2 regions of the Geodermatophilus sp. SYSU D01105 genome follow, and region 1 is predicted to be linked to the other one. Evidence: riboswitches for the same ligand, from Rfam matches in the RefSeq annotation. Region 1 holds a riboswitch; the other holds the start of a gene.
The links. A riboswitch is a leader RNA that binds a small molecule or an ion and turns the genes downstream of it on or off. The one in region 1 is predicted to bind cyclic di-AMP.
Positions count from the first base shown of each region.

Region 2: linked by a shared signal. The riboswitch ahead of ACI79I_RS21625 (aggregation-promoting factor C-terminal-like domain-containing protein) and the one ahead of ACI79I_RS12250 (transglycosylase family protein) in region 1 are both predicted to bind cyclic di-AMP.

Region 1 is NZ_JBJGYR010000011.1:46,125-61,223, forward strand. Features, by position in the region: gene ACI79I_RS12210 (S9 family peptidase) at 1-1,253, opposite strand, end outside; gene ACI79I_RS12215 (TerC family protein) at 1,299-2,405, opposite strand; gene ACI79I_RS12220 (hypothetical protein) at 2,409-2,939, opposite strand; gene ACI79I_RS12225 (TerC family protein) at 2,936-4,090, opposite strand; gene ACI79I_RS12230 (MmcQ/YjbR family DNA-binding protein) at 4,365-4,718, opposite strand; gene uvrB (excinuclease ABC subunit UvrB) at 4,837-6,951, opposite strand; gene glgX (glycogen debranching protein GlgX) at 7,397-9,508, shown strand; gene treY (malto-oligosyltrehalose synthase) at 9,505-11,832, shown strand; cyclic di-AMP (ydaO/yuaA leader) riboswitch at 12,089-12,198, shown strand; gene ACI79I_RS12250 (transglycosylase family protein) at 12,222-12,794, shown strand; gene treZ (malto-oligosyltrehalose trehalohydrolase) at 13,037-14,788, shown strand; gene ACI79I_RS12260 (dihydrofolate reductase family protein) at 14,790-15,099, shown strand, end outside.
Region 2 is NZ_JBJGYR010000029.1:15,112-30,210, reverse strand. Features, by position in the region: gene ACI79I_RS21665 (FdrA family protein) at 1-1,135, opposite strand, end outside; gene ACI79I_RS21660 (uracil-xanthine permease family protein) at 1,299-2,777, shown strand; gene ACI79I_RS21655 (FAD binding domain-containing protein) at 3,142-4,020, shown strand; gene ACI79I_RS21650 ((2Fe-2S)-binding protein) at 4,121-4,639, shown strand; gene cutA (aerobic carbon-monoxide dehydrogenase large subunit) at 4,737-7,154, shown strand; gene ACI79I_RS21640 (SRPBCC family protein) at 7,151-7,813, shown strand; gene ACI79I_RS21635 (hypothetical protein) at 7,825-8,379, opposite strand; gene ACI79I_RS21630 (alkene reductase) at 8,469-9,554, opposite strand; cyclic di-AMP (ydaO/yuaA leader) riboswitch at 9,747-9,906, shown strand; gene ACI79I_RS21625 (aggregation-promoting factor C-terminal-like domain-containing protein) at 10,150-10,590, shown strand; gene ACI79I_RS21620 (ArsR/SmtB family transcription factor) at 10,744-11,121, shown strand; gene ACI79I_RS21615 (cation diffusion facilitator family transporter) at 11,118-11,879, shown strand; gene ACI79I_RS21610 (methyltransferase family protein) at 12,172-12,498, shown strand; gene ACI79I_RS21605 (LuxR C-terminal-related transcriptional regulator) at 12,562-13,218, opposite strand; gene ACI79I_RS21600 (LuxR C-terminal-related transcriptional regulator) at 13,560-14,279, opposite strand; gene ACI79I_RS21595 (TcmI family type II polyketide cyclase) at 14,654-15,001, shown strand; gene ACI79I_RS21590 (acetyl-CoA carboxylase carboxyltransferase subunit alpha) at 15,031-15,099, shown strand, end outside.

The sequences.
Region 1 (15,099 bases):
TCCGGCACGGTGACCCACCCGTGCACCGGGTACCCGTCGGGCGCGGTCGCGGTGTGCTCGCGGGCCCGGTGCAGCCGTCCGGTGCCGCCCAGCGCACGGCCGAAGGCGGTGAGCAGCCGCCGACGGCCGGGCGTGATGGCGATGAGCTCACCGGCGGAGCGGTCGTGCGCCACGGTGGCGACCACCACGCCGCCGCCCACGGCGACCCCGCGGACGGTGAACGGGCCGTCGACCAGCGCCTCGGGCGTCCCGCCGTCCAGCGGCACCCGCAGCAGGTCGACCGCGCCGCGCCGCTGCACACCGAGGTACGCGGCCCCGCCGGCCAGCACGGTCGCCGGCGTCTCGTCCCCGCGGTCGGTGGACGCGGGGTCCAGCAGCGGCTCCAGGGGGCCGCCGCTCGCCGGGACGCGGCAGAGCGTGGCGCTGCGGGCGACGTCGTCCACGCCGTCGGGCCCCAGGTCGGGCCGGGCGGTGAGGTGGATCCAGGCGCCGGAGGGGTCGTAGGCGGGCAGGGAGCACCCACCCCGCCCGTCGGTGACCCGCCGCGGCGTCCCGCCCGCCGCCGGCACGGCATAGACGTCGCGCACCAGGTCGCGGTCGGCCCGCGGGTGCCGGGCGGAGACGAAGGCCAGCTCCGCGCCGTCGGGGCTCCAGGCGGGGTCGCAGTCGTCGGCCGGGCCGTCGGTGAGCTGCCGCGGCTGCGGCAGCGGCGCGTCGTCGTCCACCCCGTCGGGGGGCAGGTCGAGGACGAACACGTGACTGCGCTGGTCGGCGACGAAGCCGACGCCGTCCAGCCGGTACTTCAGGGTGGTGATCAGCCGCGGCGGCTCGGCCTCGGGCCCGACGCCCGGTGCGGTGCCGTAGCGCCCCTCCTCCGGGACGCGTGCGGTGTAGGCCAGCCGCCGGGAGTCCGGCGACCACACCGGGGCACCGGCGCCCAGCGGGTGCTCGGTGAGCCGGCGCGGCGCCCCGCCGGCGGTCGGCAGCAGGTGCACCTGCGGCCGACCGCCGGGCTCGGCGCCGAGGTAGGCCAGCCACCGGCCGTCCGGGGAGAACGCCGGCGCGGTGTCCCGGGCGCCCGAGGTCAGGGCCCGGGCCGGCGCCGACCCGTCGGTGGGCACGGCCCACAGCCGGCTGCGCGGCTCGTCGCCGTCCAGGTCGAGCTGGGTGACGGCGACGACCGCGATGCGCCCGTCCGGGGAGACCGTGGGGACCCCCGGCGTGCGCAGCAGGGCGAGGTCGGCGGGCAGCATCGCCGCGCCGTCAGCCCCGCCCCGGGCAGCCCCGACCGCCCCCCATCAGGGACGGCGGCGCTGCTCGCCGGACTCGGGCTCGGCCGACCGCGCCTCGACCACGGACTCCGCCTCGGCCGACGCGGCCGGGCCGACGGAGCCGGTCCGGTCCGCGATCTCCGGCTCGACCGGCGACTCGTCCACCATCTGCCCACGGGTCTTGACCAGGCTGGCCACCGTGGCGATCACGAGGACGCCGAGGATGATCGTCAGGGACAGCCAGATCGGGACGGTCGGCACCGCGTCGATGTGCTCGCCGCCGTTGATGAACGGCAGCGTGTTCTCGTGCAGCGCCTCCAGGACCAGCTTGACGCCGATGAAGGCCAGGATCACCGCCAGGCCCAGCGACAGGTAGACCAACCGCTTGAGCAGGCCCCCGAGCAGGAAGTACAGCTGCCGCAGGCCCATGAGCGCGAACACGTTGGCCGTGAAGACGATGAACGGCTCCCTCGTGAGACCGAAGATCGCCGGGATGCTGTCCAGCGCGAAGACCAGGTCGGTCGTCCCGAGCGCCAGGAAGACCACGATCATCGGCGTCCACAGCTTCTTGCCGCGCTCGGTGACCCGCAGCTTGCTGCCCTGGAACTCCGAGGTCATCGGCAGCACCCGGCGCATCTGCCGGATGAGCGCGTTCTCCTCGTAGTCCTCGTCCTCGCCCCGGTGCCGGACCAGGTTGATCGCGGTGTACACGAGGAAGGCGCCGAAGATGTAGAAGACCCAGGTGAAGCGCGCGATGAGCGCGGCCCCCAGCAGGATGAAGATCCCGCGGAGCACCAGGGCGATGATGATCCCGACCATCAGGACCTCCTGCTGGAGGTGCCTGGGCACGCGGAACCGCGCCATGATGATCACGAAGACGAACAGGTTGTCGACCGACAGGCTGTACTCGGTCAGCCAGCCCGCGTAGAACTCCGTCGCGAACTGTGCGTCGGTGACCGCCCAGAAGACCGCCCCGAAGACCAGGGCCAGCCCCACGTAGAAGCTGACCCACACGCCCGCCTCCTTGAAGGAGGGCTCGTGGGGACGACGGGCGACGATCGCGAGGTCGGCGAGCAGCAGGACCGTGAGCCCCACGAACGTCGAGACCTCGAACCAGACCGGGAGCTCGTGCACGGTTCAGGACTCTACGGGCCGCGTCGGACCGGGACCCCCCGGGACTCCGGATTGCAGTGCCCCGGCGAGGACCCGGACGGAAGCGCGCAGCGCAGCGGTGTCCCGGCGTCCGAGGGCGCCCACCACGCGGTCGAGCAACCGGATCCGGACACCCTCCGCCTGCTGGAGCACGACCCGCCCGGCCTCGGTCACCTCGAGGACCGCGGAGCCGGGCGCGAGAGCCGGCGCGTCGGGGTGCGGGACGCGGCGCAGCAGCCCGCGCCGGACCAGCGTCTCGGCCGTGGCGCCCCCGGCGTCGTCGACCTGCCCGGTGCGGCGCGCGACCTCCCGGGGGTGCCGGGCGCCGTCGGCGACCGCCCGCAGGGCCTCCACCTCGCCACGGCGCATGCCCGTGACCTCCTCCAGGAGCACGGCCAGCCGCTCGGTGGCACGGGCGATGCCGGCGAGCTCGTCGGCCAGGTCCACGACCGCCGTCAGCCGCTCGCCGGGCAGCTCGCCCGCGCGCGCACCCCGCGCGACCCCCACGGCGCTCACCGGGTCACCGAGCCGGCGTCGACAGCCTCGTGGGGGTCCGCCGGGTCGGCGTCCGTACCGCGGGCCGGGTCGGCGTCCTGGCGGGACAGCGGGTCGGCCTCCACGCCGGCGGCCGGGTCGCTGACGGCGCCCCGGACCGCGACGGTGTCGTCGCGCAGGGGGTCACGGTCGGGGCCGGCGGCCGCGGCGCGCCGGTTCCGGGCCAGGCTGGCCACGGTCGTGACCACCAGCGTGAGGAGGATGACCGCCAGGGACAGCCAGGTCGGGATCTCCGGCACCGCGGTCACGTGCTCGCCGCCGTTGACGAACGGCAGCTCGTTGGTGTGCAGCGCGTGGATGACCAGCTTCACGCCGATGAAGCCGAGGATGACCGCGAGCCCGTAGGACAGGTAGACCAGCCGGTCGAGCAGGCCGTCGAGCAGGAAGAACAGCTGCCGCAGGCCGAGCAGCGCGAAGGCGTTGGCGGTGAAGACCAGGTAGGTCTCCTGGGTGAGCCCGAAGATCGCCGGGATCGAGTCGACGGCGAACAGGATGTCGGCGCTGCCGATGGCGACCAGCGCGATGGCCAGCGGGGTGATGTGGCGCTTGCCCTTGATCTTCGTGGTCATGCGGTCGCCGGAGTAGTCCTCGGTGGTCGGCAGCAGCCGGCGCGTGAGGCGGAGGACGCCGTTCTCCTTGAAGTCCTCGTCGTGGGTGTGACCGCCCTTGGCCTGCAGGTAGGCGGTGTAGATCAGGAACGCGCCGAACACGTAGAAGATCCAGCTGACGTTCTCGATCGCCGCGGCACCGACGAAGATCAGCGCCGTCCGCAGGACGAGGGCGAAGGCGATGCCGAACAGCAGCACCTTCTGCTGCAGCTCCCGCGGGACCGCGAAGCTGCTCATGATCAGGACGAAGACGAACAGGTTGTCGACCGAGAGGCTCTTCTCGGTGACGAAGCCGGCGAAGTACTCGCCGCCGTACTGGGGCCCGGCGAACCACAGCACGAGCAGGCCGAACACGACGGCGATGCCGACGTAGACCGCCGACCAGGTGGCCGACTCGCGCAGGGTCGGGGCGTGCGGCGTGCGGACGTGGCCGACGAAGTCGAACACGAGCATGCCGACGATGGCGGCGACGGTGACCGCCCAGATCCAGAAGGGGACGTCCAAGGGGTGTGTACCTCCGGTACTGGCAGATGTGTCAGTGCCGGAGGTCTCTCCCGCCGCGGCCGCGACCGGCAGGACCGGAGATCCGCAGACCCCGTGATGACGACCCCGCCGCGTAGGGATACTCCCCTCCACGTGCAGACCCCGGGGACGGGCAGGCGTCATCGCCGGCTCACACCGTGGATCCAGGACGTCGAACGATCCGGCGCCCGGGGAGGTTCCCGCCGCGCCGCGGCGGCCGGTCGGGCATCGCGTGCGGCGGGGCTCCCGGCGCGGGTCAGCGCGCCGCCGGGCGCCGGCTCCGCGGCAGGGCGGCGACGATCGCGTCGTAGGAGGCGTCGACCAGCTCGCGGACCTCGTCGTCGGGCACCGGGCCGGTCCAGTCGACGGCGTTCCAGCCGTAGCGGCCGATGTAGGCGCTGGTGGTGATCGCGCCGGGGTACCGGTCGCGCCACTCCGCGGCCTCAGCGGCGTCGCGACCGCACTTCACCCCGACGGTGCCGGTGTCCAGGCCGAGGAACGCGAAGGCCTTGCCACCCACCTTGGCGACCAGCTCGGCCTCGCCCCAGGGGTAGCTCTCCTGCGCGCCCGGCTTGGCCAGGCAGTGGGCGACCAGCTCCTCACGCTCCACGGCGACCCCCTCGTGACGGACGGGAACGGCCCCAGGGTCCCGCGCCGAGCCCGTGAGAGAGAGGACCACGTCCTCCCCACCCCTCGCAGGCTCGGGGCGAGCCTCCGGACGCGGCCGCTCAGGCGTGCGCGGCGTCCAGCTGGCGCAGCTCCTTCTTCAGCTCGGCCAGCTCGTCGCGCAGCCGGGCGGCGACCTCGAACTGCAGCTCCCGCGCGGCGGCGAGCATCTGGTCGTTCACCTGGACGATGAGGTCGGCCAGCTCGTTGCGCGGCAGGCCCTGGACGTCGATGGACCCGGCCTTGCCCGCCTTCTTCGACGACAGGCCCGGCACCGGCGCCTTGCCGCGGGACTGCTGCCGGCCCGACCCGCCGATGAGCTCGGTGGCCTCGGCGTCCTCCGCCTCGCGGTAGATGCCGTCGAGGATGTCGACGATCTTCTTCCGCAGCGGCTGCGGGTCGATCCCGCGCTCGCGGTTGTAGGCGATCTGCTTCTCGCGCCGCCGGTTGGTCTCCTCGATCGCCTGCGCCATCGACGGGGTGATCGTGTCGGCGTACATGTGCACCTGCCCGGAGACGTTGCGGGCGGCGCGGCCGATGGTCTGGATGAGCGAGGTGCCCGACCGGAGGAAACCCTCCTTGTCGGCGTCCAGGATGGCCACCAGGGAGACCTCGGGCAGGTCCAGGCCCTCGCGCAGCAGGTTGATGCCGACCAGGACGTCGTACTCGCCCTGCCGCAGCTCGCGCAGCAGCTCCACCCGGCGGAGGGTGTCCACCTCGGAGTGCAGGTAGCGGACCTTGATGCCGAGCTCGAGCAGGTAGTCGGTGAGGTCCTCGGCCATCTTCTTGGTCAGGGTGGTGACCAGGACTCGCTCGTCGCGCTCGGTCCGCAGCCGGATCTCGTGCACCAGGTCGTCGATCTGGCCCTTGGTCGGCTTGACCACGACCTCCGGGTCGACCAGGCCGGTCGGGCGGATGACCTGCTCGACGACGTCCCCCTGGACCCGGCCGAGCTCGTAGGGGCCCGGGGTGGCCGACAGGTACACCGTCTGGCCGATCCGGTCGGTGAACTCCTCCCACTTCAGCGGGCGGTTGTCCATCGCCGAGGGCAGCCGGAACCCGTGCTCGACCAGCGTGCGCTTGCGGCTCATGTCGCCCTCGTACATGCCGCCGATCTGCGGCACGGTCACGTGGGACTCGTCGATGACCAGCAGGAAGTCGTCGGGGAAGTAGTCGAGCAGACACGCGCCGGCACTGCCGGCGGCACGGCCGTCGATGTGCCGCGAGTAGTTCTCGATGCCGGAGCAGAACCCGACCTGGCGCATCATCTCGATGTCGTAGGTGGTGCGCATGCGCAGCCGCTGGGCCTCCAGCAGCTTCCCCTGCCGCTCGAGCTCGGCCAGCCGCTGCTCGAGCTCGGCCTCGATGGAGGCGATCGCCCGCTCCATGCGGTCGGGGCCGGCGACGTAGTGGGTGGCCGGGAAGACGAACAGCTCGTCGACCTCGCGGACGACCTCCCCGGTCAGCGGGTGCAGGTAGTACAGCCGCTCCACCTCGTCGCCGAACATCTCGATGCGGACGGCGAGCTCCTCGTACACCGGGAACACCTCGATGGTGTCCCCGCGCACCCGGAACGTGCCGCGGGTGAAGGACAGGTCGTTGCGGGTGTACTGCTCGGTGACCAGGGTGCGCAGCAGCTCGTCGCGGTCGCGCTCCTCCCCCACCGAGATCTTCAGCGCCCGCTCGACGTACTCCTCGGGCGTGCCCAGGCCGTAGATGCAGGAGACCGTGGCGACCACGACGACGTCCCGGCGGGTGAGCAGGCTGTTCGTCGCCGAGTGCCGCAGCCGCTCGACCTCCTCGTTGATCGAGGAGTCCTTCTCGATGTAGGTGTCGGTCTGCGGGACGTAGGCCTCGGGCTGGTAGTAGTCGTAGTACGAGACGAAGTACTCGACGGCGTTGTCCGGCAGGAGCTCCCGGAACTCGTTGGCCAGCTGCGCGGCGAGGGTCTTGTTCGGCGCCATGACCAGCGTGGGGCGCTGCACCTGCTCGATCAGCCAGGCCGTCGTCGCCGACTTGCCGGTACCGGTGGCCCCGAGGAGGACGCTGTCCTGCTCCCCGGCCTTGACCCGATCGGCGAGCGCCTTGATGGCGGCCGGCTGGTCGCCCGAGGGCTCGAAGTCGCTGACGACACGGAAGCGCCCCTGGGTGGGACGGAGGTCGGTGGCTGCGCGCACGCCGACGACGGTACGACGGGGGTGTGACAGGACGGCGTCCCTGCGACCGCCGCGCACTCCTGGGACGGGCGGGACCGACCGGCTGGCCGGCGGTGCTTGCCCTGGGGTACGGGCCCCCCTAGCGTCCCCGTTCGCAGGAGCGGTCAGCGTCGAGGACCAGCGCCACCCGAGGCACCGCCCGGGCGAGGTCGGACCCCGGCGTCGCTGCCCCGGCCGGACCTGCGCACGACGGCCCCCGTGGGAGACCCCGCGGGGGCCGTCGTCGTCCCGGCCGGCCGCGGTGACCGAGATCTCCACGACGCCGGTCACCGGAGGGTTGGGCGGCTGCGGGGGCGGGCAACGGGGACGGCGGAGCAGCACGCACCGACCTCCCCGCCGACGCCCCGCGGCCGGGAGGCCACCGGCCCCCGACCCGCAGGGGGCGCCAAGCAGGAGGACCTCGTTCATGACCCAGGTGTGGCCCGGTAGCGCCTACCCCCTCGGTGCCACGTACGACGGCACCGGCACCAACTTCGCGATCTTCAGCGAGGTCGCCGAGAAGGTCGAGCTGTGCCTGTTCGACGACGACGGCAACGAGGAGCGCATCCGGCTCCCCGAGATGGACGGCTACGTCTGGCACGCCTTCCTCCCCGGGGTGCACCCCGGCCAGAAGTACGGCTTCCGCGTGCACGGGCCCTACGACCCCGCCCAGGGGCTGCGCTGCAACCCGAACAAGCTGCTGCTCGACCCGTACGCCAAGGCGATCGACGGCCAGATCGACTGGGACCAGTCGGTCTTCGGCTACGACTTCGAGACCAAGGAGCGCAACGACGAGGACTCCGCGGCGCACATGCCCAAGAGCATCGTCGTCAACCCGTACTTCGACTGGGGCGTGGACCGCCCGCCGAAGACGCCCTACAACAAGACGGTCATCTACGAGGCCCACGTCAAGGGCCTGACCATGACCAACCCGCGGATCCCCGAGGAGCTGCGCGGGACCTACGCCGGCATCGCCCACCCGGCGACGATCGAGCACCTGCAGTCCCTCGGCATCACCGCGATCGAGCTGCTCCCGGTGCACCAGTTCGTGCAGGACGACACCCTCCAGCAGAAGGGCCTGCGCAACTACTGGGGCTACAACACGATCGGCTTCTTCGCGCCGCACAACGAGTACGCCAGCGCGACGACGGCCGGGCAGCACGTGCAGGAGTTCAAGGGCATGGTCCGCGCCCTGCACGAGGCCGGCATCGAGGTCATCCTCGACGTCGTCTACAACCACACCGCCGAGGGCAACCACCTGGGCCCGACGCTGTCGTTCCGCGGCATCGACAACCGCACGTACTACAAGCTCGTCGAGGGCGACGAGCAGTACTACATGGACTACACGGGCACAGGGAACACCCTCAACGTCCGCACGCCGCAGTCGCTGCAGCTGATCATGGACTCGCTGCGCTACTGGGTCACCGAGATGCACGTCGACGGCTTCCGGTTCGACCTCGCCTCGGCCCTCGCCCGGGAGCTGCACGCCGTCGACCGGCTGGCGACCTTCTTCGACCTGGTCCACCAGGACCCGGTGGTCAGCCAGGTGAAGCTGATCGCCGAGCCGTGGGACGTCGGCGAGGGCGGCTACCAGGTCGGCAACTTCCCGGCGCTGTGGACCGAGTGGAACGGGAAGTACCGCGACACCGTGCGGGACTTCTGGCGCGGCGAGGACGCCACCGTCGGCGAGTTCGCCAGCCGGATCACCGGCTCGGCGGACCTGTACCAGCACTCCGGGCGGCGCCCGGTGGCGAGCATCAACTTCGTCACCGCGCACGACGGCTTCACGCTCAACGACCTCGTCTCCTACAACGAGAAGCACAACGAGGCCAACGGCGAGGACAACAACGACGGCGAGAGCCACAACCGCAGCTGGAACTGCGGTGTCGAGGGCCCCACCGACGACCCCGCGATCCTGCAGCTGCGTGCGCAGCAACGGCGCAACTTCATCGCCACGCTGATGCTGAGCCAGGGCGTGCCGATGCTGCTGCACGGGGACGAGCTGGGCCGCAGCCAGGGCGGCAACAACAACGGCTACTGCCAGGACTCCGAGCTGACCTGGATCGACTGGGAGGACGTCGACGAGGGCCTGCTGGAGTTCACCAAGGCGGTGACCAAGCTGCGCTGCGACCACCCGACGTTCCGCCGGCGGCGGTTCTTCCACGGCCGCCCGGTGCGCCGCGGTCAGGGCGAGCCGGTGGCCGACATCGACTGGCTGACCCCCGACGGCGAGCAGATGGCCGACGAGGACTGGGACGTCGGCTACGCCAAGTCGCTGGCGGTCTACCTCAACGGCCTCGGCATCCGGGAGATGGACGAGCGCGGGGAGTACGTCAAGGACGACCACTTCTACCTGGCGTTCAACGCCTCCCACGAGCCGATCGACTTCACCCTGCCCAGCGAGGACTACGCCCAGGGCTGGACGACGGTGCTCGACACCGCGGAGATGGGCGAGGTCGAGCCGGTGGAGCGCAAGCCGGGTGAGACGGTGACGGTGCAGGGGCGCTCGATCGTCGTCCTCACGGGTCCGGCGCTGTGAGCGAGCCGCTCAGCGAGCAGCGCCGGCGCGAGGTGCCGACGGCGACCTACCGCCTGCAGGTCACCGCCGACTCCCCCCTGGACCGGGCCGCGGAGCTCGCCGGCTACCTGGCCGACCTCGGGGTGAGCCACGCCTACTCCTCACCCCTGCTGCGCTCGGCCGCGGGCAGCACCCACGGCTACGACACCGTCGACCACGCCCACATCGACGAGTCGCGCGGCGGGCGCGAGGGGTTCGACCGGCTGGTCGCCGCGCTGCACGAGCGCGGCCTGGGCCTGGTGCTGGACCTGGTGCCGAACCACATGGGCGTCGCCGACCCGTCGGAGGCCCCGTGGTGGTGGGACGTGCTCCAGCACGGCCGGGACAGCGCCCACGCGGCGGCCTTCGACATCGACTGGGACTTCGGCGGCGGCAAGGTCCGCATCCCCGTCCTCGGCTCGGCGGAGGACGTGGAGAAGCTCGAGGTCGTCGACGGGGAGCTGCGGTACTACGACAACCGGTTCCCGATCGCGCCGGGGACCGGGGAGGGCACCCCGCAGGAGGTGCACGCCCGGCAGCACTACGAGCTGGTCGACTGGCGGCGGGCCGACTCCGACCTGAACTACCGGCGGTTCTTCGCGATCAACACCCTGGCCGGGCTGCGGGCGGAGGACCCGGAGGTCTTCGCGGCGACCCACCGGCTGGTCCTGGAGCTGGTCGAGGCCGGCGCCGTGGACGGCCTGCGGATCGACCACCCCGACGGGCTGGCCGACCCCAAGGGCTACCTCGACCGGCTGGCCGAGGCCTCCGGCGGCCGCTGGACCGTGGTGGAGAAGATCCTCGAGCCCGGGGAGGACCTGCCGGAGAGCTGGGCGACGGCGGGGACCACCGGCTACGACGCGCTGGCCGAGGTCGACGACGTGCTGGTCGACCCGGCCGGGGAGGCGGCGATCACCGCGCTGGACACCGAGCTGTCCGGCGGGCCGGTCGACTACGCCGAGCTGGTGCGCGCCTGCAAGCGCGAGGTGACCGACGGGATGCTCGGCTCGGAGGTGGCCCGCCTGGTCCGGGTCATCGGCGAGCTGCCCGGCATCTCCCGCGAGCAGCAGACCGAGGCCCTGGCCGAGCTCCTGGCGAGCTTCCCGGTCTACCGCACCTACCTGCCCGACGGCCGGGAGCACCTCGACGCGACCGTGGCCGCGGTGCGGGAGCGCCGTCCCGACCTGGCCGGCGCCGTCGACGCGCTGCACTCGGTGCTGTCCCAGGCCGGCACCGAGGCGGCGACCCGCTTCGAGCAGACCAGCGGACCGGTCATGGCCAAGGGCGTCGAGGACAGCGCCTACTACCGGTGGGCCCGGTTCGTCGCGCTCAACGAGGTCGGCGGCGACCCGGCCCGCTTCGGCAGCACGGTGGCGGAGTTCCACGAGGCGCAGCAGCGCCGGCTGGCGCGCAAGCCGGAGTCGATGACGACGCTGTCGACGCACGACACCAAGCGCAGCGAGGACGTGCGGGCGCGGCTCGCGGTGCTGGCCGAGCAGCCGGACGACTGGGCGCAGCTGGTGCGCCAGCTGCTCGCCCGGCACCCGCTGCCCGACCGGCCGCTGGCCTCCTTGGTGTGGCAGAACCTCGTCGGCGCCTGGCCGCTGTCCCGGGAGCGGGCGCACGCCTACGCGGAGAAGGCGGCTCGCGAGGCGGGCACGTCGACGACGTGGACCGACCAGGACGAGGAGTTCGAGGCCCGGCTGCACGCGCTGGTCGACGCGGCCTACGACGACGAGGCGACGCACGGCGCGATCGAGGACGTCGTCGCCCGGATCGCGCCGGCGGGCTGGTCGAACTCGCTGTCGCAGAAGCTGCTGCAGCTGACCATGCCCGGTGTCCCGGACGTCTACCAGGGCACCGAGCTGTGGGACTTCTCCCTGGTCGACCCGGACAACCGCCGTCCGGTGGACTACGCGCTGCGCCGGCGGCTGCTGGCCCGGCTCGACGGGGGTTGGGTGCCGCCCGTGGACGCCGAGGGCGCGGCGAAGCTGCTCGTGGTCTCCCGGACCCTGCGCGCCCGCCGCGAGCACCCGGAGTGGTTCACCGGGTACGAGCCGGTGACGGCCACGGGCACGGCGGCCGACCACGTCGTCGCCTTCGACCGCGGCGGCGCGGTGACCGTCGCGACCCGCCTCCCGGTCGGGCTGGCCGGCGCCGGTGGCTGGGGCGACACCGCGCTGCAACTGCCCAACGGGGCGTGGCGGGACCTGCTCACCGGTGGGCGGTACGTCTCGGACGCCGCCGGGCTCCCCGTCGGGGCAGCGCTGGAGCGGTTGCCGGTCGCCCTGCTCGTGCGGGACTGACGCAGGACCACCACGCCACCGGGCTCGCGGCGGGACCCCGCAGGGGCCACGTCCGTCACGAAGCGCAGCGGGGCGGGGGCGGTGCGCCGCTCCCGCCCGGCCTGTCGCAGGAGGGCCGTGCCCCGCCCCCCTGCCGACAGGCCGGGTGCGGCACGCCCACCTAGCGTTCGCGGCGTCCGGCTCCCCGCCGGGCCCGGCGCCGTCCCGCCCAACCCCGTCCGGCGGCGAGCGGACCTCTGCACGACCGTGGACGGGGGTGGGGGACCCACCTACGACGCCCCGCGCGAGGTGTGCGCAGCGCGTCTGGGGGTGAAGCCGCGATCCGCGGCCGGGCACCGATCGTCCGAACCCGACAGCTAACCCCGCCGGCGGCCGATCGGAGGACCCCCATGCCCCAGCACGACCGATCCCGCACGCCCGCACGCGGCCTGCGCCGCGGCGCCGTCGTCCTCACCGGCGCGGCGGCGCTCTCCGCCCTCGCGCTCCCCGGCACGGCTCAGGCCGCGGAGCACAACTGGGACGGCGTCGCCCAGTGCGAGTCGGGCGGGAACTGGCAGATCAACACCGGCAACGGCTACTACGGCGGCCTGCAGTTCAGCGCCAGCACCTGGGCCGCCTACGGCGGCCGCGAGTTCGCGTCCAACGCCCACCTGGCCAGCAAGGAGCAGCAGATCGTGGTCGCCGAGCGCACGCTCGACGGCCAGGGCATCGGCGCGTGGCCGACCTGCGGCAGGCACCTGACCGCCGCGGTCCAGTCGCCGGCGCCGGCCGCCGAACCGGAGCAGGCCTCGCGGGCGGACCGGGCGGCGACCGGCAGCCACGTCGTCCAGGCCGGGGACACCCTCGGCTCCATCGCCGCCCGCCACGGCACCGAGGGCGGCTGGCGCGGGCTGTGGGAGCTGAACCGGGACCAGGTCAGCGACCCGAACGTGATCCGCGTGGGTCAGACGCTCCGGGTCTGACCGGACCGCGGGGCCCGGCCGGTGCGCTCCCGGCCGGGCCCCGCCGCGCGCGGGGCCGGCAGCTGGTCCGGAGGTGTCCCGCTCCCGCCGTGGACGGGCGACCCAGCCCGGTCGGCCCTGCGCTCCCTCCTCCGCGGACCGTGCCCGGAACCCACGGTTGGCCGCCGGGTGTGCGGGCATGATCCGTCCCGATCCCGGCCCTCCGGCCAGTCCCCGTCTCGTCCCGCGTGGAGGCACTGCGCATGTCCGCACCCGTCGAGTTCTCCGTCTGGGCACCGCTGCCGAAGCGGGTCCGGCTCCAGGTCGACGGCTCCGTGCACGAGATGCACCGGGACGACGGCGGCTGGTGGCGCGCCGAGGTCGAGGCCGGGCCGGAGGCCGACTACGGCTTCCTCCTCGACGACGACGAGAAGGTCCACCCCGACCCGCGCTCGCGCCGGCAGCCCGAGGGGGTGCACGGGCCCTCCCGCCGGTTCGACCCGTCGGCGTACGCGTGGGGCGACGCGGCGTGGACGGGGCGCCCGCTGGCCGGCGGTGTGGTCTACGAGCTGCACGTCGGCACGTTCACCCCGGAGGGCACGCTCGACGCGGCGATCGAACGGCTGGACCACCTGGTCGAGCTCGGTGTCGACTTCGTCGAGCTGCTGCCGGTCAACGGCTTCAACGGCACCCACAACTGGGGCTACGACGGCGTCCTCTGGTACGCGGTGCAGGAGGACTACGGCGGCCCGGCCGCCTACCAGCGGTTCGTCGACGCCTGCCACCAGCGCGGGCTGGCCGTCGTCCAGGACGTCGTCTACAATCACCTCGGCCCGTCCGGGAACTACCTGCCGCAGTTCATGCCGATCTTCGCCGAGGGTGCCAACACCTGGGGCAACTCGATCAACCTGTCCGGGCCGGACTCCGACGAGGTGCGCCGGTACATCATCGACAACGCGCTCATGTGGCTGCGGGACATGCACGTCGACGCCCTCCGGCTCGACGCCGTCCACGCGCTGGTCGACGAGCGGGCCACCCACGTGCTGGAGGAGATGGCGCAGGAGGTCGACCGGCTGTCGGTGGCCGAGGGGCGCCCGCTGACCCTCATCGCCGAGAGTGACCTCAACGACCCGCGCCTGGTCACCCCGCGGGTGGCCGGCGGCATGGGGCTGACCGCGCAGTGGAGCGACGACTTCCACCACGCGCTGCACTCGACCCTCACCGGCGAGGGCCAGGGCTACTACGCCGACTTCGCTGCTGCGGGCCTGTCCGGGCTGGCCAAGACGCTGACCGGCGCCTACTTCCACGACGGCGCGTGGTCCAGCTTCCGCCGCCGGCACCACGGCCGGCCGGTCGACGTCGACGAGCTGCCGGGCTGGAAGTTCCTCGGCTACCTGCAGGACCACGACCAGATCGGCAACCGCGCCGTCGGCGACCGCATCTCGGCCTCCCTCTCCCCCGGCCTGCTCGCCGTCGGGGCGACGATCGTGCTGACCAGCCCGTTCACCCCCATGCTGTTCATGGGCGAGGAGTGGGGCGCGAGCACCCCGTGGCAGTTCTTCACCAGCCACCCGGAGCCGGAGCTGGGCAAGGCCACCGCCGAGGGGCGGATCGGCGAGTTCGCCGAGCACGGGTGGGACGCCGCCGTCGTGCCCGACCCGCAGGACCCCGAGACCTTCACCCGCTCGAAGCTGGACTGGAACGAGGTCGAGGAGGAGCCGCACGCCCGTCTGCTGGCGGTGCACCGCGCGCTCCTGGCGCTGCGCCGCGCGCAGCCGGACCTGGTCGACCCCGACCTGTCCCGGGTCGCGGTCAGCTGGGACGACGAGGACCGCTGGCTGGTCGTCCACCGGGGCGCGCTGCGCGTGGTGGCCAACCTGGCCGGCGAGCCGCGGGAGGTCGACCTGGACCGGCCGGCCTCCGGGGTCCTGTTCGCCACCGGCGAGGAACCGCGGATCGACCGGACGACGGTGACGATGCCGGCCGAGAGCGCGGCCGTGGTCACCACCTCCTGACGTGCGCCGCCTGCTGCCCGGGCCGGCGGCCGACCTCGACGACGACGCCCTGGTCGAGGCCTACCGGCTGCCGCCGGGGCGGTCGCTGCGGGTGGACTTCGTGGCCTCGCTGGACGGCGCGATCACCGTCGGCGGCCGCAGCGGGGGCCTGGGGTCGCCCGGCGACAAGCGGGTCTTCCGGCTGCTGCGGGCGCTGGCCGACGTGGTGCTCGTCGGGCACGGGACGGCGGCGACCGAGGGTTACCGGCCCGTGGCGGCCGACCCGACCGTGGGGGCGCTGCGGACCGCGCTGGGCCGGCCGGCGTCGGCGC
Region 2 (15,099 bases), on a different contig from region 1:
GCCCGCGGGCGGACAGGTCCGTCCCGAGGTCGAGCTCGGGACGCAGCGGGGTGTTGGACCGGATGTCGCCGAGCACCGGGGCGGCCAGCAGCATCGCCTCGTCGGCCAGCGTGCCGCCGGAGTACAGGCCCTTGAGGACGGCGCCCGGTGCGGCGGGCGTGCCGTCGCCCGGCCGCGACGGCCACTGCGGCACCTCGGCACCCATGTCGGTGAGCAGCGCCTCGACGGCGGCGGTGAGGTCGGGGGTGTCGGGCGACAGGGCGGCCGACCGCACCGGGACCGACAGCCGCCCGGCGGCCTCCTCCACCGCGGCCGCGACCGACGGCGCCGGCGGCTTGGAGACCAGCAGCACCCGCTCGGTGGCGGGGTCGGCGTCCAGGGCGGCGAGCGCGTCGAGGGTGGCCAGGCCGCCGACGGCCTCGGACAGGTCCCGGCCGCCGACGCCGAGGACGTGGCTGACGCCGACCCCGGCCATGTCGAGCAGGCAGGAGACCTGCTGCGCGCCGGTGCCGGAGGCGGCGACCAGGCCGACCGGGCCGCTGCGCACCACGTTGGCGAACCCGAGGGCCACGCCGGAGACGATCGCCGTCCCGCAGTCCGGCCCCATGACCAGGACGCCGGCATCGTGCGCGGCGCGCTTGAGGGCGACCTCGTCCTCGACGGGCACCCCGTCGGAGAAGACCAGCACGCTGCGGCCGGCGGCGATCGCGTCGGCGGCCTCGGCGACCGCGTACTGCCCGGGCACGCTGACGATGGCCAGCGCCGAGCCGTCGGGAGGCAGGGCGTCGAGCCCCGCGCCGATGGTCCGGGCCGGGATGACCTCGGCGGTGCCACCGGAGCGCTCGCGGGCCGCGAGCGCGGCGTCGACGGCGGCGACCGCGTCGGCCAGGACCTCGTCGTCGGACGCCGTGATGGCGATGAGCAGTTGGTCGGGAGAGGCCTCGCCGTCGGGCGCCAGGCCCATGCCGGCGGCCAGTTCCAGGTTCAGCGGCGTGGCCATCGCGACCAGGACGGCGGCGACCCCCTCGCGGGCGCCGATGTCGCGGCTGACCTGCATCAACTTCACGGAGTCGGCGTAGACGCCGCTGCGCAGGGAGACGTGCCGGGCTCCGGTCACGGAGGGAGGGGCGCTCACCCCGCCAATTTATCTCAGCGCTGAGACATCTTGGCAATAACGATTTAGCACTGAGGTACTTCCGCGCGCCTCCCGGCCCGTGCCACATTGACGCGTCCCTGGCGCCGGGCGACACCCGTCGGCCGGGCCGGGCCAGGTCGTAGTGCACGTCGAGGAGGCACTCATGGCGTTCGGTTGGAAGCTCTACGGGGACGGCAAGACCCCGCCGTTGGGCGAGGCCGTCGCGCCCGATGAGCGCTTGTCGTGGCCGCGCACGATCGGCATCGGCGCCCAGCACGTGGTCGCCATGTTCGGGGCGACGTTCGTCTTCCCGATCGTCATGGGGCTCGACCCGAACCTCGCCATCATGATGAGCGGGATCGCGACGATCATCTTCCTGCTCATCGTGAACGGGAAGGTGCCCAGCTACCTGGGGACGAGCGCCTCGTTCGTCGGCGGCGTGGTCGCCGTCCGGGGGGCGGGCGGTGACTCCTCGGACGTCGTCGGGGCGATCCTCGTCTCCGGCGTGGTGCTGGCCCTGGTGGGTCTGCTCATCCACGTCGCCGGCGTCCGCTTCCTGCACGCGATCCTGCCGCCGGCGGTCACCGGTGCGGTGGTGCTGCTGATCGGGTTCAACCTGGCCCCGGTCGTCGCCGGCATCTACTGGCCGCAGGACCAGTGGGTCGCGCTGGCCACGATGGCGTTCGTCATCGTCGCCTCGCTGCTGCTGCGGGGCTTCTGGGCGCGCATCTCGATCCTGCTCGGCCTGGTCTTCGGCTACCTGCTGTCGGTGCTGCTCGACGCCACCGCCGGCCAAATCACCTCGCCCGACGGCACCGGCACGGTCACCACCCGCGACCGGATCAACTTCGACTCGGTGGCCCAGGCCGACTGGTTCGGGCTGCCCGACTTCATCGCCCCGAGCTTCTCGGTGAACTTCTCCCTGCTGGTGCTGCCGGCGATCATCGCGCTGATCGCGGAGAACACCGGGCACGTCAAGGCGGTCGCCGAGATGACCAAGCGCGACCTGGACCCCTACATGGGCCGGGCGATCGCGGCCGACGGTGTCGCGACCGTCGTGGCGACGTCGGTCGGCGGCTCCCCCACGACCACCTACGCCGAGAACATCGGCGTCATGGCGGCCACCCGCGTCTACTCGACGGCGGCCTACTACGTGGCCGCGGTCGTGGCGATCCTGCTCGGCCTGTGCCCGAAGTTCGGCGCGCTGATCAACATCGTCCCGGGCGGGGTCCTCGGCGGGATCACCGTCGTCCTCTACGGGATGATCGGCCTGCTCGGCGCGAAGATCTGGAAGGAGAACCGGGTCGACTTCGCCAACCCGATCAACCTGGTCCCGCTCGCCGCGGGCATCATCATCGCGATCGGCGACGTGCAGCTGGTCTTCTCCGACAACTTCTCCCTCGGCGGCATCGCGCTCGGCTCGATCGTCGCCGTCCTGGGCTGGCACCTCGCCCGTGCGGTGGCGCCGGCCGAGATGAAGGAGGCACTGCTACGCGAGGGCGGCTTCGGCGAGGGCACCGGGCCCGCGCTGGGCCACGCCGGCCGGCACGAGGTCAGCGCCGACCCCTCCTCGGTCGACCAGGTGGGCCGTCCGGGGATCCCCGGCACCCGCGCGCCGGGCGGGGACACGCTCAGCAAGTGACGGGGCTGCGCCGGCGCCCTCCTCGAAGGGCCCGGCGCAACGCTCCTCGGCAGGGACCCCGCCACCCCGTGGCGGGGTCCCTGCCCTGTTGGGAGGCCGGTTCCGCCGGCCGTGCCGGAGTGGCGGCGGACACCGTTCGACCCGGTTCGAACATTTAGCGCTGAGGTACTTCCGTCCCGGCAGGCCGCGTGGAACATTCGACTGGCCGGCCCGGGTGTCGCCCGTCGAGCGGCACCCTCGAGTCGGACCCGTGCGACAGGGAGGCATTCGTGGCGTTGCGCCAGTCGGAGGACAGGGGCGGGGACACCGCGCCGGTCCCTCGCCGGTCGAGGGCTGGGCGCACCAGCCGGGGAGTCGGCGCGCGGTGAAGCCGGCACCCTTCCGCTACGCCGACCCGCGCTCCCTCGAGGAGGCCCTCGCGGTCCTCGCCGACGAGGAGGGCGCCAAGGTGCTCGCCGGCGGCCAGTCGCTGCTGCCGCTGCTGTCCATGCGGCTCGCGGCGCCGGCCACGCTGGTGGACATCAACCGGATCCCCGGCCTCGACACCGTGGAGGCGACCGCGGACGGCGTGCGGGTGGGCGCGCTGGTCCGGCACGCGTCGCTGCTCTCCGACGCCGGGGCCGCACGGGTGCAGCCGCTGCTCACCCGGGCGACGGCGAACGTCGCCCACCCCGCGATCCGCAACCGCGGGACCACGGTCGGCTCCATCGCGCACGCCGACCCCTCCGGCGAGATGACCTCGGTCCTCGCGCTGACCGACGGCTCGGTCACCGTCGCCACGCCGTCGGGCACCCGGGACGTGGCCTGGCGCGACCTGTTCGTCGGCCCATTGGAGACCTCGCTGGCCGGCCCGGCGATCGTCACCTCCGCGTCCTTCGGCGCCCTGCCCGACCGCTCGGGCACCGCCTTCGCCGAGGTCGCCCGCCGCAAGGGCGACTACGCGGTGTGCGGCGCCGGCGTCGTCGTCACGCTCGACGAGTCCCGCCGCGTGGCCGCCGCGCGCGCCGCCTACATCTCCGTCGGTCTGGTGCCCGAGGTGCACGACCTGACCGACGCCGTCGCCGGGCAGCCGGTCGAGAAGGCCGACTGGGCCGCCGCCGGCGCCCTGGCCCGGACCCTGGTCGACCCGGACGGCGACCTGCACGCCAGCGCCGACTACCGCCGCCTGCTGGTCGGCGTCCTGACCGAGCGCACCCTGGCTCAGGCCGCTGCTGAAGCCGCCGCGAAGGTGCCGGGCGAGTGAGCACCGCCGGAGGCTGGGGGCACCCCCCGCGCGCGGGGGACAGCGACGGAGGAGCGGAGCGGGTCCGGAACCGAGCCATGAGCACCGAGAGGACCGCCGCATGAGCGTCTCCGTCGACTCCGAGCGGACCATCACCGTCACCGTGAACGGTGTTCCACGTGAAGCCACCGTGCCGGTGCGCCGGCTGCTGTCGGACGCGCTGCGCCACGACCTCGGCCTCACGGGCACCCACGTCGGCTGCGAGCACGGCGTCTGCGGCGCCTGCACCGTGATCGTGGACGGCGCCCCGGTGCGCTCCTGCCTGGTGCTCGCCGTCCAGGTGGACGGGGCGTCGGTGCAGACCGTCGAGGGCCTGGCCCGTGACGACGGCCGAGGCGGCCAGGTGCTGCACCCGGTCCAGGAGGCCTTCCGCGAGTGTCACGCCCTGCAGTGCGGCTTCTGCACGCCGGGCTTCCTCATGACGATCAAGGCGGGGCTGGAGAACCGCGACGCGTCGGCCGAGCTCACCGAGGAGGAGGTCGACGACCTGGTCGGCGGCAACCTCTGCCGGTGCACCGGGTACGCGAACATCAAGAAGGCCGTGCACCACGCGGCCGCGGCGATGCGGGACGCGCAGTGACCGGCTCCTCCGGCGGTGTCGGAAGCGACACCGCCGTCCGGGCCCCCGACACGCGGGCATCGCTTCCGATACCGACGGCGGCCGGGGAGGCGCGGCAGTGACCACCAAGCTGTTCGGGGAGCCGGTCCGCCGGCGCGAGGACGCCCGCCTCATCACCGGCAAGGGCCGCTACCTCGACGACATCGGCTCCACCGCGCTGGCCGCGGCCTTCGTGCGCAGCCCGCACGCGCACGCCCGCATCGTCGACATCGACGTCGAGGGCGCCCTGGACGTCGAGGGCCTGGTCGCGATCTACACCTACGAGGACCTCACCGGCCCGCTCGCCGAGCCGCTGCCGGTGCTCATCCCGCACCCGCAGCTGCACGCGCCGCGCACCGGCTACCCGCTGGCCAACGGCGAGGTCAACCACGTCGGCGAGCCGATCGTCATGGTGGTGGCCACCGACCGGTACCTCGCCGAGGACGCCGCCGAGCGGATCGTCGTCACCTACGAGGAGCTGCCGCCCGTCGTCGGGGTGGACGCCGCCCGCGAGGCCGCGCACGCCGTCCACGAGGAGGTCCCGGACAACGTCGCCGCGCGGCACCACCAGGAGACCGGCGACGTCGAGCCGGCCCTGGCGAGCAGCCCGCGCACGCTGTCGTTCACCCAGTACATCGAGCGCAGCGCCTGCATGCCGATGGAGGGCAAGGGCGTGCACGCGCGGTGGGACGCCGCGGACCACAGCCTGCGGGTCTACACCAGCACCCAGGCCTCGACGTCGGTGCGCGCCGCGATCGCGGCCAAGCTGGAGCTGTCGCTGGACGAGGTCGAGGTGATCGCACCCGACGTCGGCGGCGGCTTCGGCGTGAAGATCGTGCACCCGTGGCCGGAGGAGCTGCTGGTGCCGATGGCGGCGATCGCGCTGCAGGCCGAGGTGAAGTGGACCGAGGACCGCCGTGAGCACTTCATCTCCAGCGCCCACGAGCGCCAGCAGCGGCAGGAGATCACCGTCGGCTACGACGACGACGGCCGGATCACCGCGCTCGACGTCCACATCTGGCACGACAACGGCGCGTACACGCCCTACGGGATCATCGTGCCGATCGTGACCGCCACCCAGCTGGTCGGGCCCTACGTCATCCCGGTGTACCGGGTGGTCGTGGAGAGCGTCTTCACCAACACCGTCATCGTGACGCCCTACCGCGGCGCCGGGCGGCCGCAGGGCTGTTACGCGATGGAGCGGACGATGGACCGCATCGCCGACGACCTCGGGCTGGACCGGGCCGTCGTCCGGGAGCGCAACCTCATCCAGCGCGACCAGTTCCCCTACGACCACCGGCTGACGTTCCAGGACGGCCGGCCGGTCATCTACGACTCGGGCGACTACGCGGGGCTGCTCGACAAGCTGCGCGACCTCGTCGGCTGGGAGCAGGCCGAGCAGCTCCGGGCGGACGCCGAGGCGCGGGGCAAGCTGCTCGGCGTCGGCATGGCGATGTACGTCGAGGGCACCGGCCCCGGCCCGTACGAGGGCGGGCACGTGCAGGTGCTCGGCAGCGGCAAGGTGCTCGTCTCGACCGGGCTGACCTCGCAGGGCCAGGGGCACGAGACGGCGTTCGCGCAGATCGTCGCCTCCGAGCTCGGGGTGCCGATCGAGGACATCGAGGTCACCACCGGCGACACCCGCCGGTTCGGGTACGCCGTCGGCACGTTCGCCTCCCGCGCGGCGGTGATGAGCGGCAACGCGATCGCGCTGGCCGCCCGCGGGGTGCGTGAGAAGGCGCTGCGGATCGCCGCCGACGTCCTCGAGGTCGACGCCGGCGACCTGGAGATCGACGACGGCGTCGTCCAGGTCAAGGGCACCCCGGGGGCGTCGATCCCGCTGCGGACGGTCGCCGTCCTGTCCAACCCGCTGCGCTACGCCTTCGACGAGGCGGCGAGGCAGGCCACCCAGTTCGCCGGGCCGGCCGACGACAGCAAGCCGCCGGTGGCCGAGGGCGACGCGCCGGGCCTGGAGCACCGCGACTACTACTCGCCGATCCGGTCGACGTTCGCGTCCGGGGCGCACGCGGCGGTGGTCGAGATCGACCCGGCGACGTGGGAGATCGACGTGGTGAAGTACGCGGTCGTGCACGACTGCGGCAACGTCGTGAACCCGATGATCGTCGAGGGCCAGGTGCACGGCGGCGTCGCCCAGGGCATCGGCGGCGCGCTGTACGAGCGGATGGCCTACGACGCCGACGGGCAGCTGCAGAACGCGTCGTTCATGGACTTCCTCATGCCGTACGCGTCGGAGGTCCCCGACGTGGTGATCGACCACCAGGAGACCCCGTCGCCGCTGAACCCGCTGGGCATCAAGGGCGCCGGCGAGGCCGGGGTCATCCCCGGGACGGCGGCGATCGCCTCGGCCGTCGAGGACGCGACGGGACGGCGGATCGCGGCGATGCCGCTCTCCCCCACCCAGCTGTACGACCTGATGCGGTCCCCCGATTCGGAGCGGACGGCGGCGTCCGCCCGCAGGACAGGAGTGAGTGCGTGAACCTCGACGGCTCTGCGGTGCTGCACGCCGACCCGGAGAAGGTGTGGTCGGTGATCACCGACCCGGCGGTCCTGGCCCGCACGATCCCCGGGTGCGAGTCGCTCCGGAAGGTCGGGGACGACGAGTACGAGATGAGGGTCTCGGTCGGGGTCGGGGCGATCAAGGGCACCTACGCCGGCGAGGTGCGGCTGACCGACCAGAACCGGCCGAAGTCCTACGTGATGCACGCGTCCGGTGCCGGTGCGCCGGGCAACGCGCGGGCGCAGGTGACGATCAACCTGGAGCCGTCGGACGGTGGCGCGACGACGCTGACCTACTCGGCCGACGCGGTCATCGGCGGCCCGGTCGCGGGCGTGGGCCAGCGGATGATCACCGGCGTCGCCAAGCGGATGGCCGGGCAGTTCTTCACGGCGATCGACGACGAGCTGACCGGGGTGGCCGCTCCTGCGGTCGAGGCTCCGGCCGCTGAGGCCGTTCCCGCCGCTGCCGGCGAGGCCGCCCCGGCTGCCGCTGCCCCCACGGTCTTCGCCGGCCGGGCCGCCGCCGCGCCGGCCGCGCCCTCCGACGTCCGGACGCTGGTGACCGGCGCGCTCGGCGGTGCCGGGCTGACCCTGCTCGGCGTCGTCGTCGGCTGGCTCCTGGGCCGCCGCAGGGGCTGACCCGCACCGGGTCAGGCGGCGCGGGCCTCCGCGCGCAGCGCGACCGCGGCCAGCAGCTCCCAGCGGATCGCGGAGCTGCCCGGCCGGACCACCCGCCAGTAACGGGCGAAGCGCCGCTGCGTGGCCGGGTCGGTCGCCACCACGCGGGTCTCCGAGCTGAGCTCCGTGCCCCCGCAGGACGGCGTCAGCCGGAAGTCCAGGGCCGCCTTGACCCAGCCGGGCTCCGACCAGGCCCGCAGGCCGTCGGCGTCGAGCGGCGGAGGTCGCTCCCCGCCGCCCAGCCGCCACGCCTGCAGCACGCCGCCGAACACCACGGAGACCGGCGGGACCGAGGACAGCAGCGGCACCGGGAGCGCCTCGAGGAACGGCCGGTCGCGGAGGTGTCCGACCCCGCGGCCGGCGAGGACGACCGGGAGGAACCGCGCGGCGCCGAGCGCGACCGTCACCGGCAGCCGGGACAGCCGCACGCGGTGCAGCTCCTCCCAGACCACGGCCGGCGGGGCGTCGACCCACCGCGCCTGGCGGGTGACGTGGTCGGCTCCCGCCAGCACGTCGTCGAGGTCCACGGAACTCCCGTACCCGGCAGGCGAGCGCCGTGTGCACCCAGCGCGATCCCGGACGGCACCGGGGCGCACTGGGTGCACGAACCGGGGCGTCAGCTCGCCCGGCGGTCGGTCAGCGTCGGGTAGTCGGTGTAGCCCTCGGGGCCGGCCGCGTAGAACAGGTGCGCCCGGGGCTCGTTCTCCGGGTGCTCGCCGGCCCACCGCTCGACCAGGTCGGGGTTGGCGAGAACGGCGCGGCCCACGGCGACGGCGTCGGCGTGCGCGGCCTCGATCAGTGCCACGGCCTCGTCGCGGGTGGTGACCGTGCCGAAGCCGCTGTTGGCGATCAGCGGGCCGCCGAAGCGCCGGCGCAACTCCTGCACCAGGTCCCCGGCGGGCTCGCGGTGCAACACCGACAGGCACGCCAGGCCCAGCGGGGCCAACTGGTCGACGAGCGTGCCGTAGGTGGCGAGGACGTCGTCCCGGTCGGTCTCGAGGGCGTCCTGGATGTCGTGCTCGGGCGAGATCCGCAGGCCGACCTTGCCGGCGCCGATCGCCGCGGCCACCGCCGTCACCACCTGGCCGACGAAGCGCGCCCGGTTCGCCGGCGACCCGCCGTACTCGTCGGTGCGCTGGTTGGACGCCGGGGAGAGGAACTCGTGCAGCAGGTAGCCGTTGGCGCCGTGGATCTCCACGCCGTCCAGCCCGGCCTCGACGGCGCGGCGGGCGGCGGAGACGAAGTCCGACACGACGTCGCGGGCCTCGGCCACGGTCAGTGCGTGCGGCACCGGGTAGGGCTGCTTGCCCTTCTCGGTGTGCCCCTCGCCGTTGATGGCGATGGCGCTGGGGGCGACGACGCGGCGGCCGCCGTTGACGTCGGGGTGGGTGACCCGGCCGCCGTGCATCACCTGCATGACGATCGTGCCGCCGCGGGCGTGCACCGCCTCGGCGACGCGGCGCCAGCCCTCGACCTGCTCGTCGGTGACGATGCCGGGCTGGCCGACGAACGCCTGCGACTCGTGGTTGGGGTAGGTGCCCTCGGTGATGATCAGGCCGACGCCGGCGCGCTGGCGGTAGTGCTCGACGACGAGGTCACCGGGGACGCCGGAGGCACCGGAGCGCATGCGGGTCAGCGGGGCCATCACGACGCGGTTGGCGAGCTCGATGTCGCCCAGGGTCACGGGGGAGAACAGGTCCACGGGGAGTTCGACGCTCGACCGTGGGGCCGCCATTCCGGGACGCGACCGTCACGACGCTCACAGTGACGCGCGTCCCGTCGGCACCACTACGGCGTCACACCGATTCGTCGGCCGTCGAGTGGCGCGGTGCACATCGCGTTCTTACGGTGACTGCGTCCGGCCGATCGTCGCCTCCCGAGCCCCGGGAGCCCGCGCCGGACGCCGCCGAGTCGCACTCACCAGGTGGGTGCGAGCCGGGGACCCACCCGCACCACCCGGGGTGAGTCCCGCTCCCGGGAACCATCCGGGAGCGGGTAGGGCACTCCCAGCCCGAACCCGTCAGCTGACCCGGTAGGCGGCCCGGGGAGACAAGGAGAACCACCGCGCCCGGGGCTCTCGCCCCCGCGCGCCCACAGGGTCCGGGACCGTCGCGCTCCCGCCTGTCCACGTCCCAGGTACCAGCCGCCCGGCACGCACTGTCGGCCGACGGCGCCCAGCCGGGCACCCGTGTCCGGCCGGTGCCGCGCGCCCAGCTGACGACACGCCGACCGGCGCGGCCGGTCCCGCACGTCCCGGCGCCGACGGTGCCGGGCACCCGCACAGCACGAGGACCACCATGCACAACGAGCACACCCACTCACCCCGCGCCCTGCACCGGCTCGCCGTCGTCGGCGCCCTGGGCCTCTCGCTGGCTCTCGCCCCCGTCGGCGGGTCGCTGGCCCAGGCGGAGGTCCAGGGCAGCCCGGCCGCGGTCGGGGCGAGCGAGAAGCAGGCCTACAAGGACCACGCCCTGGGCCAGGTCGGTGGCAACCGGACCCAGTTCGGCTGCCTGGACCGGCTGTGGGAGCGGGAGAGCGGCTGGAACCCGCATGCCCAGAACCCGACGAGCAGCGCGTACGGCATCCCCCAGTTCCTCGACTCGACCTGGGCCAGCACCGGCATCCGCAAGACGTCGGACCCGTACCGCCAGATCAAGGCCGGCCTGATCTACATCGGGGAGCGGTACGGCAGCCCCTGCGGGGCATGGGACCACTCACGGTCCACCGGCTGGTACTGAGGACGAGCTCCCTTCGACGTCACCCGTGTCACCGGCTGACCGGCTGACCTGATCCGCGACGGGGGGCCACCCCGACCCGGGTGGCCTCCCGTCGCCTCGAGGAGCGGGCACACCGCGTCCCACACGGCCGCCCATCCCCGCTGTCATCGCCGAATGCCGATGACATCGAGTGCGAGCGCTCCAGAGCCGTCGGTCGACGAGACCACCGCGCTCTCCGCCGCCGCGTGCGTGTTCCGCAGCCTCGGCGACCCGGCCCGGCTGGCGATCCTGCGTCACCTGGCGCTCGGCGAGCACAGGGTCGTCGACCTCACCGCGCACCTCGGGCTGGCGCAGTCGACCGTGTCGGCGCACCTGGCCTGTCTGCGTGACTGCGGGCTGGTGACCTCCCGGCCGAAGGGCCGGGCGTCGATGTGGTCGCTGGCCCACACCGCGCCCCTGCTCGACGTGCTGTCGGCGGCCGAACAGCTGCTCGCCGCCACCGGCGACGCCGTGGCGCTGTGCCCCGTCTACGGCGAGGCGGCCGGCCGGTGACCGCCACCTCCGCGCACCCGGCGCTGACCCCGATGGAGCGGAGCCGGCTGGGCCGCCGGGCACAGCTGCTGGCCGGGGCATCGGTCACCTACAACGTCATCGAGGCGGTCATCGCGGTGGTCGCGGGCCTCGCCGCCGGATCGGTCGCGCTCGTCGGCTTCGGTCTGGACTCGGTCGTCGAGGTCTCCAGCGGGCTCGTCATCCTGTGGCAGTTCCGCCATCGACTGCCCGAGTCACGCGAGCGGCAGGCGCTGCGGCTGATGGCGTTCTCGTTCTTCGCCCTGGCCGCGTACGTGACCGTCGAGTCGGTGCGCGCACTGTCCTCCGGCGGGGATCCCGAGGCCTCACCGGTCGGCATCGGCCTGGCGATCGCCTCGCTGGTCGTCATGCCGTTCCTGTCCTGGGCGCAGCGCCGCACCGGCCGCGCGCTCGGCTCCCACGCGGTCGTCGCCGACTCCACGCAGACGCTGCTGTGCACCTACCTCTCGGCCGTCCTGCTCGCCGGGCTCGTCCTCAACGCGACACTCGGCTGGGGGTGGGCCGACCCGATCGCCGGGCTGGTCATCGCCGCCGTGGCGGCCCGCGAAGGGGTCGAGGCGTGGAGGGGCGAGGGCTGCTGCGCGCCCGACCGTCCGGGCGAGGCCCCCGACGGCGCCGGCGACGGGTGCGGCTGTGCTGACGGCTGCACGGACGCCTGCTGCGCGCCCGCCACCTCACCGCAGACCCTCCAGATCACGCGCCGCCAGCAGGACCGATGAGCGCGGTCGCCCTGGCCCTGTACGTCGTCGCCCTGGTCGTGCTGTTCGGCGTCCGGTCGTGGGTGCAGCACCGCCGCACCGGCAGCACCGGCTTCCGGGGCATCTCCGGCACCCCGGCCGAGGCCGCCTGGTGGGGCGGAGTGCTGTTCGTCGCCGCGGTGGTGCTCGGCCTGGCCGGGCCGCTGCTGGCCGTGACCGGCACCGTGCCCGCCGATCCCCACCCCGTCCTGGCCGCGGTCGGGCTGCTCCTCGCGCTCGCGGGTCCGCCGCCACCCTGGCCGGCCAGGCGGGCATGGGCGCGTCCTGGCGGATCGGCGTCGATCCCGGCGAGCGGACCGACCTGGTCACGACCGGGGTGTTCGCCTGCGTCCGCAACCCGGTCTCCACCGCCATGGCGCTCGCCCAGGTCGGCATGGTCCTGGTGGTGCCCACCTGGATCAGCGTCGCGGCGCTGGTCGCGCTGATCGCCGCCGTGGAGGTGCAGGTCCGCGTCGTCGAGGAGCCCCACCTGAGCCTCCTGCACGGGAACGCCTACGCCGCCTGTGCCGCACGCACCGGCCGGTTCGTCCCCGGCGTCGGCCGTCGTGCCCGTCCCCCGGCCGACGCCCGCATCGGCTGACGGCGGCGCCTCCCCGCCCCTGGTGCCCCCCGGAGGACGGTCTCGGCCCGAGGGGGTCCGCCCTCAGGCCGCCGGCGAGCGGTCCCGGTTGACGAGGATCGCCAGCTGCGTGCGGGTCCGGACGTCGAGGCGGCGCATCGAGGCCGTGAGGTGGCTCTTCACGGTCGACAGGCTCACGAACAGCCGGCAGGCGATCTCCTCGTTGCTCAGCCCCTGCGCCACCAGCTCGGCGACGTCGCGCTGCCGCTCGGTGAGCCGGTCGAGGGGATGCTCCTCGGAGCCGAGCAGGGCCTCGGGGTCACTCAGGTACCGCACCAGGTGCCGGGTGGCGGTGGGGTCGAGTGCCGCCTCGTGCCGGGCGAGTGCCCGGACGCCGTCGACGAGCCGTTGCGCGGCCGCGCGACGGGGCAGGTAGCCGCGGACCCCGGCCTGCAGGATCTCCACCAGCCGACCGTCGACGTCCGCGTCCGGCTCGGCGAGCACGAGCACCGCCGTGTCCCGCTGGCAGAGGGTGCGCAGCACGGGCAGGGTGGCGCCGGCCACCAGGCCCTGCCGGACGACGACGACCTGCGTCGCCACACCCTCGGCGACCGCGAGCGCCTCGGGCAGGTGACTGGTCTCCGCGACGACGGCCATGTCCGGCTGCGCCTCGAGGACGACCCGCAGGCCCAGGCGGAAGACCTCCTGGTCCTCGCACAGCAGGACCCGCACCAGGGCCATCGGCGTCCGGACGGCACACGGCCGGGCCGGCGCCGCCGGCCGGGGTCCCGGCGGCTCCTCCGCCTCCGCCGCCGGCGTGCCGCCGGTCGGCTGCCCCGGGGAGCGTGGACGGGTGGTCGTCGGTCCGGGCCTGGCACCGACCTCGGCCTGCGTCATGCCTTCCCCCTGTGTCCGGCCCGAGACGGGCCCACCGGCGAGACGTGTCCGGTCTGTCTTCCGACTGGAGTGACTCCATGGATGCAGTGCTCACAGGTTCCGCTCAGACAGTGTCCACCGGATGCCCAGCGTTCTCACAGGGTCAGCGTCACGACACCCCCCGGGAGATGCGCCGGCAGAACGGGTCACCCGCCCGAGCGCCGCGCCTCCCCCCGGTCGTCGGGCCGGCCGGCCCGGTGGACGTGGATGGCCAGCTGGGTGCGGTCCCGCAGGCCCAGGCGGCGCAGCGCCACCGTGATGTGCCCCTTCACCGTGGCGCGGCTCACCCGCAGCCGGGCGGCGATCTCCGCGTTGGTCAGCCCCTCGGAGACCAGCTCCGCGACGACCCACTGCCGCGCGGTCAGCTGGCCCGAGGCCGACCGGCCGGCGCCGTCGGCCGCCTGGCGGACGCCGTCGAGACAGTGCAGGAGCTCGCCGGTGACGGAGGCGTCGAGGACGGTCTCCCCGCGGGCCACCGCCCGCACTCCCTCGACCAGACGCTCCGGGCTCACGGTGGTGTGCACGTACCCGCGCGTCCCCGCCTGGAGCGCCTCGACGAGGTCGCTGCCGGCTCCGGTCTCACCGAGCAGGACGACGGCGATCCCCATGCCGGTCAGCGCCCGCACGAGCTCCTGGACGACCGCTCCCTGCGCCCCGAGGCCGACGAGGGTCACGTCCGGCCGCACGGTGGCGGCCATCGACAACGCCTCGTCGGCGTCGGCGGCCTCGGCCACGACGGTGACGTCGGGAGCCTGGCGGAACACGGCGCGCAGGCCGTGGCGCAGCACCTCGTGGTCGTCGCAGATCAGCACCGAGAGCGGCCCGCCGCGGCTGCTCGCCGCTGGCCCGAGGACGCCACCGCCCATACGCGTCAGCTCCGCTCCGGTCCGGCGCCCGAGGGCGACGCCGCCAGGTGAGTACCGGAACGTAGGGCGTCCGCCCGGCGAGCCGCCACTGCCCCGGCACGGACAGCCCGCACCCGTCGGCGTGTTCAGACCCAGGTAGGGCGGTCGCGTCATCCCGAAGGGGGGGCTTGCCCCCTCCCTGATGGGAGATGCAGCCTCCCCCAAGAGGGCAGCACCGGACCAGGAGGACGACTCCCCCCATCCCCCGGGCGGGGAGTCGGAGGGGTCCGCCGTCCCCCTGCGGGTGTGGTCCAGAACTCGACGTCCGGCCGATGTCGGCGCAGGGCCCTTCGCCCCTAGCGTCGCCGCATCCCTCCCGTCCCCTCTCCGGGGCCGTGGCGACGCTGGAGGTCCCTGTGCACCAGACGATGATCATCGCGAAGATGGCGCCGACCGACGCGGACGACGTCGCCGCCGTCTTCGGTCGCTACGACGCGACCGCCATGCCGCACGAGATCGGCGTGCGGCGCCGGTCGCTGTACCAGTTCCACGGCCTCTACGTGCACCTCATCGACTTCGACCGGCCGGCGCCGGAGGCGATGCGGATCGCCCAGTCGCTGCCGGACTTCCGCGCGGTCAGCGAGGACCTCAAGCCCTACATCGAGGCCTACGACCCGAACTGGCGCTCACCGCAGGACGCGATGGCCCGCCGCTTCTACCACTGGACGTCGTCGCCCGAGTGAGCCCGGACCCCCGCGGCTGAGAGGCAGTCATGACACGCTCGGCACCCACTCCGGCTCCTGCCGCGCCGTTCCCCGGCCAGGCGGGGTGGATCTGCTGC